One region of the Mesorhizobium sp. WSM4841 genome, then DNA from elsewhere that is predicted to be linked to it. Evidence: predicted binding sites of a transcription regulator. Region 1 holds the regulator's gene; the other holds the start of a gene.
The links. Region 1 encodes LexA, which represses DNA repair genes until DNA is damaged. Its sites were predicted from a motif close to TGTTCNNNNTGTGTTCNG; they were not measured.
Positions count from the first base shown of each region.

Region 2: a site for LexA is predicted at 2,876-2,893, ahead of AC0L14_RS05705 (YifB family Mg chelatase-like AAA ATPase). Genes of this name have one in related genera too.

Region 1 covers NZ_JBVVQC010000005.1:136,426-142,276, forward strand. The annotation lists gene moaC (cyclic pyranopterin monophosphate synthase MoaC) at 1-428, shown strand, start outside; gene AC0L14_RS08030 (molybdopterin molybdotransferase MoeA) at 431-1,636, shown strand; gene lexA (transcriptional repressor LexA) at 1,741-2,478, shown strand; gene AC0L14_RS08040 (ComEC/Rec2 family competence protein) at 2,472-4,928, opposite strand; gene gltX (glutamate--tRNA ligase) at 5,031-5,851, shown strand, end outside.
Region 2 covers NZ_JBVVQC010000004.1:18,617-24,467, forward strand. The annotation lists gene AC0L14_RS05700 (malate synthase G) at 1-1,177, shown strand, start outside; gene AC0L14_RS05705 (YifB family Mg chelatase-like AAA ATPase) at 1,251-2,783, opposite strand; gene gshB (glutathione synthase) at 2,965-3,906, opposite strand; gene AC0L14_RS05715 (SDR family NAD(P)-dependent oxidoreductase) at 4,305-5,072, shown strand; gene AC0L14_RS05720 (2-dehydro-3-deoxygalactonokinase) at 5,069-5,851, shown strand, end outside.

The sequences.
Region 1 (5,851 bases):
CGGAGACGACGCGCACGGCAATCGCCGAAGGTCTTGTCTCGATGCGGCCCGAAACGCTGAAGATGATTCTCGACGGCGATGCCAAGAAGGGCGACGTGCTGGGCACGGCGCGCATCGCCGGCATCATGGCGGCCAAGAGGACGCATGAGCTGATCCCGCTCTGCCATCCGCTGCTGTTGACCAAGGTATCCATTGACATCGAACCGGACGCGACGCTGCCAGGCCTGAAGGTCACGGCGCTGGCCCGCGTCACCGGTAAGACCGGCGTCGAGATGGAAGCGCTGACCGCCGTCTCGGTCGCCTGCCTGACCATCTATGACATGGCCAAGGCGGTCGACCGCGCCATGGTGATCTCGGGCATCAGGCTGGCGGAAAAGACCGGCGGCAAATCCGGCGACTACAAGGCGGATGCCAAGGGGGCAGGCTAATAATGGCACTGCTTCCGGTCGCCGAGGCGCTCGAGCGCCTGCTTGAGGATGCTGCGCCCTTGCAGGCTGAAAGCGTCGCCCTGATGGACGCCGCCGACCGCGTGCTGGCGGAGCCGCTCCTGGCGCTCCGCACCCAGCCGCCGTTCAACGCGTCCGCCATGGACGGCTATGCCGTGCGGGCCGAGGATGTCGCATCCGTGCCCGCAAGACTTTCGGTGATCGGCATGGCGCCGGCCGGACGCGGCTTTGCCGGAACAGTCGGCCCGGCGCAGGCCGTGCGCATCTTCACCGGCGCGCCGCTTCCTGCAGGCGCGGACACCATCGTCATCCAGGAGAATGTCCGCGACCTCGGCGGCGGCAGCATCGAAGTGACCGCGTCGACGGTTGAAGGCCGCAACATCCGCCGCCTCGGGCTCGATTTCTCGAAGGGCGACGTCCTGCTGGAGAAAGGCCGCCCGCTTGATCCGGCGGCATTGTCGCTGGCGGCGTCGGCCAACCACCCGCAGGTCAGCGTGGTGAAACGGCCGTTGGTCGCCATCATCGCCACCGGCGACGAATTGCTGCCGCCGGGCAGCGACCTTGGCCCCGACCAGATCATCTCGTCCAATGCCTATGGCGTCGCCGCCGCGGCCCGCTCGGTCGGCGCCAGCGCGCTCGATCTCGGCATCGCCCCCGACCGCAAGGAGGCGATCGCCACGCTGGTGAAACAAGCGGTCGACGCAGGCGCCGACGTCATCGTCACGCTGGGCGGCGCCTCGGTCGGCGACCATGACCTGGTCCATGACGTGCTGACCGGTGAAGGCATGACGCTCGATTTCTGGAAAATCGCCATGCGGCCCGGCAAGCCGCTGATGTTCGGGCGGCTGGGTGACATCCGCTGCATCGGCCTGCCTGGCAATCCGGTGGCGAGCCTGGTCTGCACGCAGCTCTTTCTGACGCCGCTGCTTGCGCGGCTCGGCGGCCGCGCCTTCCGGCAGGACATGCGTCAGGCGCGGCTCGGCGCCGCCATGCCGGCCAACGATCTCAGGCAGGACTATGTACGCGCCGTGGTTAGCGAAGAAGCCGGCACGCTGCTGGCGACCCCGTTCGGCATCCAGGATTCCTCGATGCTCAAAATGCTGGCCGACGCCAACGGGCTGATCGTGCGCGAGCCGTTCGCTCCCCCAGCCGCGACGGGCGCCGCGTGCAGCGTGCTGATGCTACGCTGAACAAAACGTCAACACATTCATTAAATTTTAAACGGTTGCGGAACACAACTGGAACAGATAGTGTTTGTTCTGGGTTTGTTTTTCTGATTCTGTTGGGGGTCGCGATGCTGACACGCAAACAACATGAACTGCTGATGTTCATCCACGAGCGGCTGAAGGAAAGCGGCATTCCGCCCTCGTTCGACGAGATGAAGGAAGCGCTCGACCTCGCCTCGAAGTCGGGGATCCATCGGCTGATCACTGCACTGGAGGAGCGCGGTTTCATTCGCCGCCTGCCCAACCGCGCCCGCGCGCTGGAGGTGCTGCGCCTGCCCGATTCGATCGCGCCCGGCCTCAATGCGGCGCGCAAATTCTCGCCAAGCGTCATTCAGGGCAGCCTTGGGCAGGGCAGCCTCGGACGACAGATCAAGCCGGCGCCTTCGCGCATGCCCGCAGCCGGCAATGACGACGACGTCGTTGCCACCATCTCCATACCGGTGATGGGCCGCATCGCTGCCGGTGTGCCGATCGACGCCATCCAGCACCAGACGCATTCGATTTCGGTACCACCGGACATGATCACCGGCGGCACGCACTACGCGCTGGAGGTCAAGGGTGACTCGATGATCGAGGCCGGCATTTTCGACGGCGACACGGTCATCATCCGCAACGCCGACACCGCCCAGCCTGGCGAGATCATCGTCGCCTTGGTCGACGACGAGGAAGCGACGCTGAAGCGGTTCCGCCGCAAAGGTGCCTCGATCGCACTGGAAGCCGCCAATCCGGCCTATGAGACGCGCATCTTCGGGCCGGACAGGGTCAAGGTGCAAGGCAAGCTCGTCGGACTGATCCGGCGTTACTGAACGGCAGGCTTTTTGGGTTTCTCGGCCCTGCGGTATGGCGGCAGGCCCCTCGCCTCGCGCGAAAATCTCCGCTGCTCATGCCAAGGCCTATAGGGCTGTCTGACGGCAAAACGGATTTCTGCGCGCGTCGTCGCAGATAGCGGATCGAAAAAGACGGCGGCACTGCCCATGCGAGCGAGCTGCCGTTTGGTGACGACGAGAACCAGCGGATTGCGGCAGGGATTATAATAGGCTGTGGCATCATCGATGACGATCAAATCCGCAAAGGCACAGGCTGGCCGTGCGGTTTTGCGGTCGTCGGCGAGCGCGATGATCGCGCCGGACTGGTGCCGGGCGAGGCACAGGCCGGCAGTGCAGTAGAAGGGCGCTCCCGGCGGCAGGTCGGCCGGGTCGACGATGTCGAACCGCACGTCTCCTTTTTCGAATGTCTCCGGCTCGACAATGGTCGCTGAAACCAGCGCATGTTTCCAGTTGTCGGTGGTGAATTCGTTCGAGTGCACCCGGTTGACGGCAAGTTCGCCGCCGCCGATCGGCAGCGCCACCAGATGCGCATCTTCCGAAATCAGCACGTCGGGGGTGCGCGTCTCGGAAATCGTCAGCAGGCCGGCGAGCGCAAAGGGAAGTGCCGCAAGCCGCAACCATGTCGTTGCCATCGTGGCGATGACCAGGGCGGCCGTCACCAGCAGAACCGACTGCAACGAGATCAGCCCGACGGCATCGACCGGCGACCGCTCGGAGATCCATCCCGATATTGCAATCATGGCCGTCAGCCCCTTGCCCATCATGTATAGGAAAGGGCCGTCGAAGCCGAACGGCATTGCCAAGGCGCTGACGACGGCCAGGAACATCACGACCGTGACGATCGGCATGACGGCCAGATTGGCGAACAGGCTGAGCGGCGAGACGCGCTGGAAGTGCCAGATGGCGAAGAGTGCGGTGGCGCTGCCGGCAATGATGGAGGTCATTGCGATGGTACCTGTCCCAGCGGCAAGTTTTCGCGTGACGAAAGCGATCGTTGACCGTCGCTGTGGCGGCGCGGTGGCCTTGTCGGCACGATAGTCGGACCAGCCGGCATAGGCGCCCACGAGAGCAGCGGTCGCGGCGAAGGACATCTGGAAGCTTGGGCCGACCACCTCGTGCGGCGACACGACGATGACGGCGATGGCCGAAATCGCCAGATTGCGCATGGTGAGTGCCGCCCGGTCGAACAGCACGGCGACAAGCATTACCGCCAGCATGATAAAGCTGCGTTCAGCCGCGACCACGATACCGGAAAAAATCAGATAGGCAGCGATGGAAACGAGTGCGGCAGCAGCCGCATATTTTTTGACCGGCCGGCGCGACGAAAAATCGGGAACCAGCGCAAAGGCGCCGCGCAGCAATCCCATGATGGTGCCGGCGACAAGCGCCATGTGCAGGCCGGAAATCGAGATGATGTGGTAGATGCCGGTGCGCCGCATCGATTCGTTTATCTCTTCGGGAATGCCGGCACGCACGCCGACGATCAGCGCGGCGGCAATCTCCCCCTCGGCGCCACCGATGCTGTCCCTGATATGGTCGGCGATGGTTTCACGCGCCTTTTCGATCGAGGAAGAAATGCGCGCGGCGAACGGTGCATCTTCGGAAACGACGATCTTCGGATTGCCGAGGAAAAAGCCACTGGCACCGATACCGGCGAAATAGCTGTCGAAGGAGAAGTCATAACTGTCCGGCCTAACCGGGCCAGTCGGAGGCAGAAGCCTCACATAGCCGGTTGCCACCGAGCCTGCGGTCATCTCAGCGGGAATTTTGCGTGCCGAAACCCTGACACGTTCCGGCGCATAACGCAGTGTCGGCCGGGCGGTCGACATCACGTCGATGGTCAGCCTGATCCGGCCGTTCGCCATCTGATCGAGCCTAACGACACGGCCGGTGAGCTGGGTCTGGATTTCCGAGCCGAGCATCTGCGTTCCCACGCGCCAGGTTTCAACCTTGGCGGCGAGTAGCCCGAGTGCGCACAGCAACGCTGCCATGAAGCACAGATGCGTTTTGCGCCATGAGCGTGTCACTGCCGCACACAATGCCGTGAGGACCACGACGGCAATAGGCTGCGGAAAGTCCGGTTCGACGGCAAGCGAAAAATAGACGATCACCCCGCATGCCAGAAAAACCGGCACCAGCAGAAAGGCGACGCCGCGGTCTAGTTCCAGGCCGGCTGCCGAGGCCACGCTGTTGCGGATACCGGATGGTGAAAGATGGCTAAGCTGTCGGCGGAAACGAATGACAGGCCCGGGTGTTGGAGCCGGTGTTGGCGCGGCGCGGTCCGGCGAAAGGGGCTGAATGCCCGGGTGCGACGCAGGCAGCGAAACGGGTAGCGGCTCGGCGTGGGGAACGTCGGCAAACAGCGATCGTTCGCTGACGCTTGTGGTCGTGCCCTCGCTCTTGTCCGCGCCGCGGCCTGGTCCAGCCATCGGGTCTGCCCCTTGCGCCCTTGACCTCCTATGCTACATGAACGCGCGACGCGCGAAAGTCCGCGCAATCACATCCGCTTCCTGCGCTTGCCTGAGAGTTCCATGTCCGACAAGGTCGTCACCCGTTTCGCCCCCTCGCCCACCGGCTTCCTGCATATTGGCGGCGCGCGCACGGCGCTGTTCAACTGGCTGTATGCGAAACACACCGGCGGCACGATGCTGCTGCGCATCGAGGACACCGATCGTGAGCGTTCGACCGATGCGGCAACCGCCGCCATCCTCGACGGACTCTCCTGGCTCGGCCTCACCTGGGACGGCGAGCCGGTATCGCAGTTCGAGCGCGCGCCGCGCCACCGCGTGGTCGCCGAGGAACTGGTGCGCATGGGCAAGGCCTATTACTGCTACGCTACGCCGGCTGAACTGGAAGCGATGCGTGAGAGCGCGCGGGCCAAGGGCTTGCCTCCCCGCTATGACGGCCGCTGGCGCGACCGCGACCCGTCCGAGGCGCCAGCCGGCGCCAAGGGCGCGATCCGAATCAAGGCGCCGGCCGACGGCGAGACGGTGGTGCATGATCTCGTGCAGGGCGAAGTCCGCTTCTCCAACAAGGATCTCGACGATTTCATCATCCTGCGCTCGGACGGCAATCCGACCTATATGCATGCCGTCGTCGTCGACGACCACGACATGGGCATCACCCACATCATCCGCGGCGACGATCATCTGACCAATGCCGCCCGCCAGATGGTGATCTATCGAGCCATGGGCTGGGACGTGCCGTCGATGTCGCATATCCCACTGATCCATGGCGCCGACGGCGCCAAGCTGTCGAAGCGGCACGGCGCCCTCGGCGTCGAAGCCTATCGTGCCATGGGGTACCTGCCTGAGGCACTGCTCAACTACCTGGCGCGGCTCGGCTGGAGCCA
Region 2 (5,851 bases), on a different contig from region 1:
CTCGCTGATGCTGGTCAGGAATGTCGGTCACCTCATGACCAATCCGGCGATAACGGACCGCGACGGCAACGAGGTGCCGGAAGGCATCATGGATGCGGCGATGACGGCGTTGATCGCGCTGCACGATGTTGGGCCGATCGGGCGCCGCGCCAATTCACGCGCCGGCTCGATGTATGTCGTAAAACCCAAGATGCACGGGCCGGAGGAAGTCGCTTTCGCCGTCGAGATATTCGACCGCGTCGAGGCGCTGCTCGGCATGGCCGAAAATACCATCAAGATGGGCATCATGGACGAGGAGCGGCGCACCACCGTGAACCTCAAGGAGGCGATCCGCGCCGCCAAAGACCGCGTCGTCTTCATCAACACCGGTTTCCTCGACCGCACCGGCGACGAGATCCACACCTCGATGGAAGCCGGCCCGATGATCCGCAAGGGCGACATGAAGCAGGCCGCCTGGATTGCCGCCTATGAGGCCTGGAACGTCGACACCGGGCTGGAATGCGGGCTGGCCGGCCATGCCCAGATCGGCAAGGGCATGTGGGCGATGCCCGACCTAATGGCGGCAATGTTGGCCGAGAAGATCGCCCATCCCAAGGCCGGCGCCAACACCGCCTGGGTGCCGTCGCCGACGGCGGCAACGCTGCACGCCACCCACTACCACAAGGTCGACGTTCAGGCCGTGCAGGCGGCGCTGAAAAGCCGGCCCAAGGCAAAGCTCGACGACATATTGTCGGTGCCGGTAGCGGTGCGGCCGAACTGGTCTCAGGCAGACATCCAGAAGGAGCTCGACAACAACGCGCAGGGCATTCTGGGCTATGTCGTGCGCTGGATCGACCAGGGCGTCGGCTGCTCGAAAGTGCCTGACATCAATGACATCGGCCTGATGGAGGACCGCGCCACGCTGCGCATCTCCTCGCAGCACATCGCCAACTGGCTGCATCATGGCGTCTGCACCTCGGACCAGGTGATGGAGACGATGAAGCGCATGGCTGGCGTCGTCGACCGCCAGAACGCAGGCGATCCGCTCTACCAGCCGATGGCGCCGGACTTCGACAAATCGATCGCCTTCCTCGCTGCCTGCGACTTGGTTTTCAAAGGCCGCACCCAGCCCAACGGCTACACCGAACCAGTACTGCACGCGCGGCGGCTGGAGCTGAAGGCACGTGCATCGGCCTGACCCGAAGGTTCAACCTTTAAGGAGGCGGGTGAGGTAGGCTCGGCGTCCCCCACCCCTCAAGGGGAGGGAAACGTCACGCCGCCTGCGCCATCCGCTCCGAGCTCATGCGGTAGGAAATCGCCTCGGCCAGATGGATGCGGCCGACCGTCTCGCTCGCCTCGAGATCGGCCAGCGTCCGCGCCACTTTTAGCACCCGATGATAGGCCCGTGCGGAAAAGCCGAGTTTTTCGCTGGCGTCCCTGAGCAGCGACAGGCCTGATGCATCCGGCATCGCGATCTCCTCAATGACCGAGGGCGAGCAATGCGCGTTGGTGGTGGCGGAGGTCGCGCCGAGCCGTTCGAAACGCTCGCGCTGGATCGTCCGGGCGCGTGCCACGCGCAATGCCACCGCGGCACTTTTCTCCGCCCGGTCCGGCCGGATCAGATCGCTGGCCGAGACCGCCGGCACCTCGATCCGGAGATCGATGCGGTCGAGCAGCGGGCCGGAAATGCGCGCCTGGTAGTCGGTGCGGCAACGGTCGCCGCGCAGGCAGCGATAGCCCGGCTCGCCGGCCATGCCGCAGCGGCACGGATTCATCGCCGCGACCAGCTGGATGCGCGCCGGATAGGTGACGCGATGGTTGGCGCGGGCGATCATGCAATCGCCGGTCTCCAGCGGCTGGCGCAGCGCATCGAGCGCCTGCGGCGAGAATTCGGGAAACTCGTCGAGGAACAGCACGCCGTGATGGGCAAGCGAGGCCTCGCCCGGCCGCACGCGCAGGCCGCCGCCGACCATCGCCGCCATCGAGGCCGAATGGTGCGGCGCTCGGAACGGCCGCCGGTCGGTCAGTTTTCCCTCGCCGAGTTCGCCTGCCACTGATGCGATCATCGAGACTTCGAGCAATTCCCTCGGCGCCAGCGGCGGCAGGATCGACGGCAGCCGCTGCGCCAGCATCGATTTTCCCGATCCCGGCGGTCCGACCATCAGCAGATTGTGGCCGCCGGCTGCCGCCACTTCCAGTGCTCGCTTGGCGGTCTCCTGGCCCTTGATGTCGGCGAGATCCGGCAGGTCGCGCGCCGAGGTATGGATGCCGGCTTCCGGCCGCGACAGCACCTGCGTGCCGCGAAAATGATTGGCGATGGCGATCAGGCTGCGTGGCGCCAGGATGTCGAAATCCTTGCCGGCCCACGCCGCTTCCGGGCCGCAGGCGAAAGGACAGATCAGGCCCTTGCCTTCGGCATTGGCGCCGATCGCCGCCGGCAGCGCGCCGGCCACCGCGGCGATGGTGCCGTCGAGCGACAGCTCGCCAAGCACGACATAGCCGGACAGCATGTCGCCTGGAATGGCGCCCAATGCCGCCATCAGACCGAGCGCGATCGGCAAATCGTAATGGCTGCCTTCCTTGGGCAGGTCAGCCGGCGCCAGGTTAACCGTGACCTTCTTGGACGGCATCGACAGGCCCGACGCATGCAGCGCTGCCTGAACCCGCTCGCGGCTTTCGGCCACCGCCTTGTCGCCGAGGCCGACGATGTGCATGTTGACCTTGCCCGGCGCGATCATCACCTGCACGTCGACCGGCACGGCCTCAATGCCTTGGAAAGCGACCGTGCGAACCCTTGCCACCATTTTTTGTCCCCGGACATGGGCTCGCCCGAAGCCCATGCGATCATGCCGCGAACGGCGTTTACCAGAAACAACCACAGATTTCACACGAAGGCAAGAACATTACGGGAACAACTGGACGCTACAATCTGATGGCGTCGCGGCGCTAACGGGTCGGAAAAACACTGTTCCGCAAAGCGTGCGCTTACTTGCGTTTGTCCTCGACCGCATCCCAGAACAGGCTCGCAATATCGGCGCCACCAAAACGCTGCACCTCGCGCACGCCGGTCGGCGACGTCACGTTGATCTCGGTCATGTAGTCGCCGATCACGTCGATGCCGACGAGGATAAAGCCGCGCTCTTTCAGCGACGGGCCGATGCGGGCGCAGATCTCGCGTTCGCGCTCCGTCAATTCGGTTTTTTCGGCACGGCCGCCGACATGCATGTTGGAACGTGAATCAGTCTCGGCCGGCACCCGGTTGATGGCGCCGACCGGCTCACCGTCGATCAGGATGATGCGCTTATCGCCGGCGCGCACCTCCTTGAGATAGCGCTGCACGATGTAGGGCTCGCGGAACAACTGCCCGAACATCTCGAGCAGCGAGGCAAGGTTGCGGTCGGCCTCGTGCAGGTGGAAGATGCCGGCGCCGCCATTGCCGTAGAGCGGCTTGACGATGATGTCGCCGAACTCCTTGCGGAAGGCGGCGACCTCCAGCGGGTCCTTGGTGATCAGCGTTTCCGGCATCAGGTCGGGGAATTCGGTGACGAAGATCTTTTCCGGGCTGTTGCGCACCCAGGCCGGGTCGTTGACCACCAGCGTCTTGGGATGGATACGCTCGAGGATATGCGTGGAGGTGATGTAGTTCATGTCGAACGGCGGATCCTGCCTGAGCAGGATGACGTCCATCTCCGACAGGTCGGTGCGGACTTCTTCGCCGAGCGAATAGTGATTGCCGTTCTCATCGCGGACCTGCATTGCCTCGATGCGGGCAAACACCTTGCCGCCGCGCAGCAACAGTCGATCGGGCGTATAATGGAAGAGCTGATGGCCGCGCCGCTGCGCTTCCAGCGACAGCGCGAAAGACGTGTCGCCGGCAATCGAGACGGTGGAGATGTGGTCCATCTGGACGGCGATTTTCAAAGGCATGGCGGATCTCCGGCGGATCGTATGGGCTGCTTGCTTGCCTGTACAACCTCGCCGGTCATCTGCCAATCGCGACATTTTGAGGATTGCCTGCTGCAAGCGGGCGTCTGTCGGTCAGTTGCAGGCAAAGCGAGGCTGTGCGTGCGCTCGATGCCTTCGTGGGTTGGCCGCGCTGCGAGGACGCATAGTGGGGCGTGATCGACTTTTTGTCTGACATAAGCCTCGGGAATCGGTTTTTCTCCCTTGCTCCCCCGACCGGGCTGGGTAGGATGCGCGCCGACTGAGCCTACAGCGCCGCGCGTCCTTTTGGACGCTCAAAGGACGCTGTAGCACTTTGATTTTGCGCATGATCCTTTCCGAAAATCGAAACTGATTTTCGGGCCATGCGCAGGGAGAAAAAGATGATGCCATCGGCGCGCTTTGCCGACCTTGAAGGTGCTTCGGTGCTGATTACCGGCGGCGGTTCCGGCATCGGTGCGGCGCTGACGGAGGGCTTTGCCCACCAGGGAGCAAAGGTCGCCTTCATCGACATCGCCGACGGCCCGAGCCTGGCGCTGGCCGATCGCATCGAGAAGGATCTCGGCCGGCGGCCCTTTTATCTCAAGACGGACATACGCGACATCGAGGCGCTGCGGGCTTCAGCCGCCAAGGCGGCCGAAGCCCATGGCGACGTCACCGTGCTGGTCAACAATGCAGCAGTTGACGATCGCCACGCGGTGGAAGATGTCACCGTGGAGTTCTGGGACAACAACCAAGCGGTTAATCTGCGTCCGCATTTCTTCTCCGCACAGGCGGTGGCGCCGGGCATGAAGCGCGCCGGCGGCGGCTCGATCATCAACTTCACGTCGACATCGTTTCTGATCAACCACCCCGATATGCCGGCCTATACCGCGGCCAAGGCCGGCATCGTCGGCCTGACCAAGGGGCTTGCCGGCAAGCTCGGCGCCGACGGCATTCGCGTCAATGCGATCGCACCCGGCTGGGTGATCACTGAGCGGCAGAAGGAGCTCTGGGTTAGCGAACAGGCGCTCGCCGCCCATATTGCCAAGCAATGCATCAAGCAAGTGATGCAGCCGGAAGACATTGTCGGCACGGTGCTGTTCCTGGCGTCGGATGCTTCGCGCATGCTGACCGCGCAGATGCTGATCGTCGATGGGGGCTTCCTGTGAACTCAGCGAGCAGCGTGCCTTCTGTCGCCGCCGTCGACTGGGGCACGACCCGTCTCAGGGTCTGGCTGGTCGATGAGGCCGGAAACGTGCTTGCCGAGCGCCGCGGCGACGACGGGCTGATCACCGCGCAAGCCGCCGGGTTTTCGACCGTCCTCGAAGGACATCTGGCGGCGATGGGCGCGCCGGAAGCGATGCCCGTCATCGTCTGCGGCATGGCCGGATCGCGCCAGGGCTGGCTGGAGGCGCCCTATGTCACCGTGCCGGCGCCGATCGGTGCCATCCTTGCCGGCGCTGCGCGCGTCCCCGGCCAGCGCCGCGACATCCGCATCGTGCCGGGCCTGGCCCAGCGCCAGGCCGACGCGCCTGACGTCATGCGCGGCGAGGAAACGCAGCTTGCCGGCGCCGGTTTGCCGGCAAAAGGCCGCCATCTCGTCTGCATGCCCGGCACCCATTCGAAATGGGTGCTGGTCGAGGACGGCGCCGTTACCGGTTTCGGGACATGGCCGACCGGCGAGCTGTTTTCGGTGCTGGCGGCGCATTCGATCCTGCGCCATTCGCTGGGCGAGCAGCCACAGCCGGTTGCATCAGGCAATCCGTTTTTCCGGCGCTGGTGCGAGCAAGCGCTGGCCGAGGGCGGCGATGTCATGTCGAGGCTGTTCTCGATCCGCGCTGCCGGCCTGCTGCAGGACCTGAAGCCCGGCGATGCCGCTGCTTGCCTATCCGGCCTGCTGATCGGCGGCGAGATCGCGTCGGCCAGCCGCCGTTATGCCAAAGGCGGG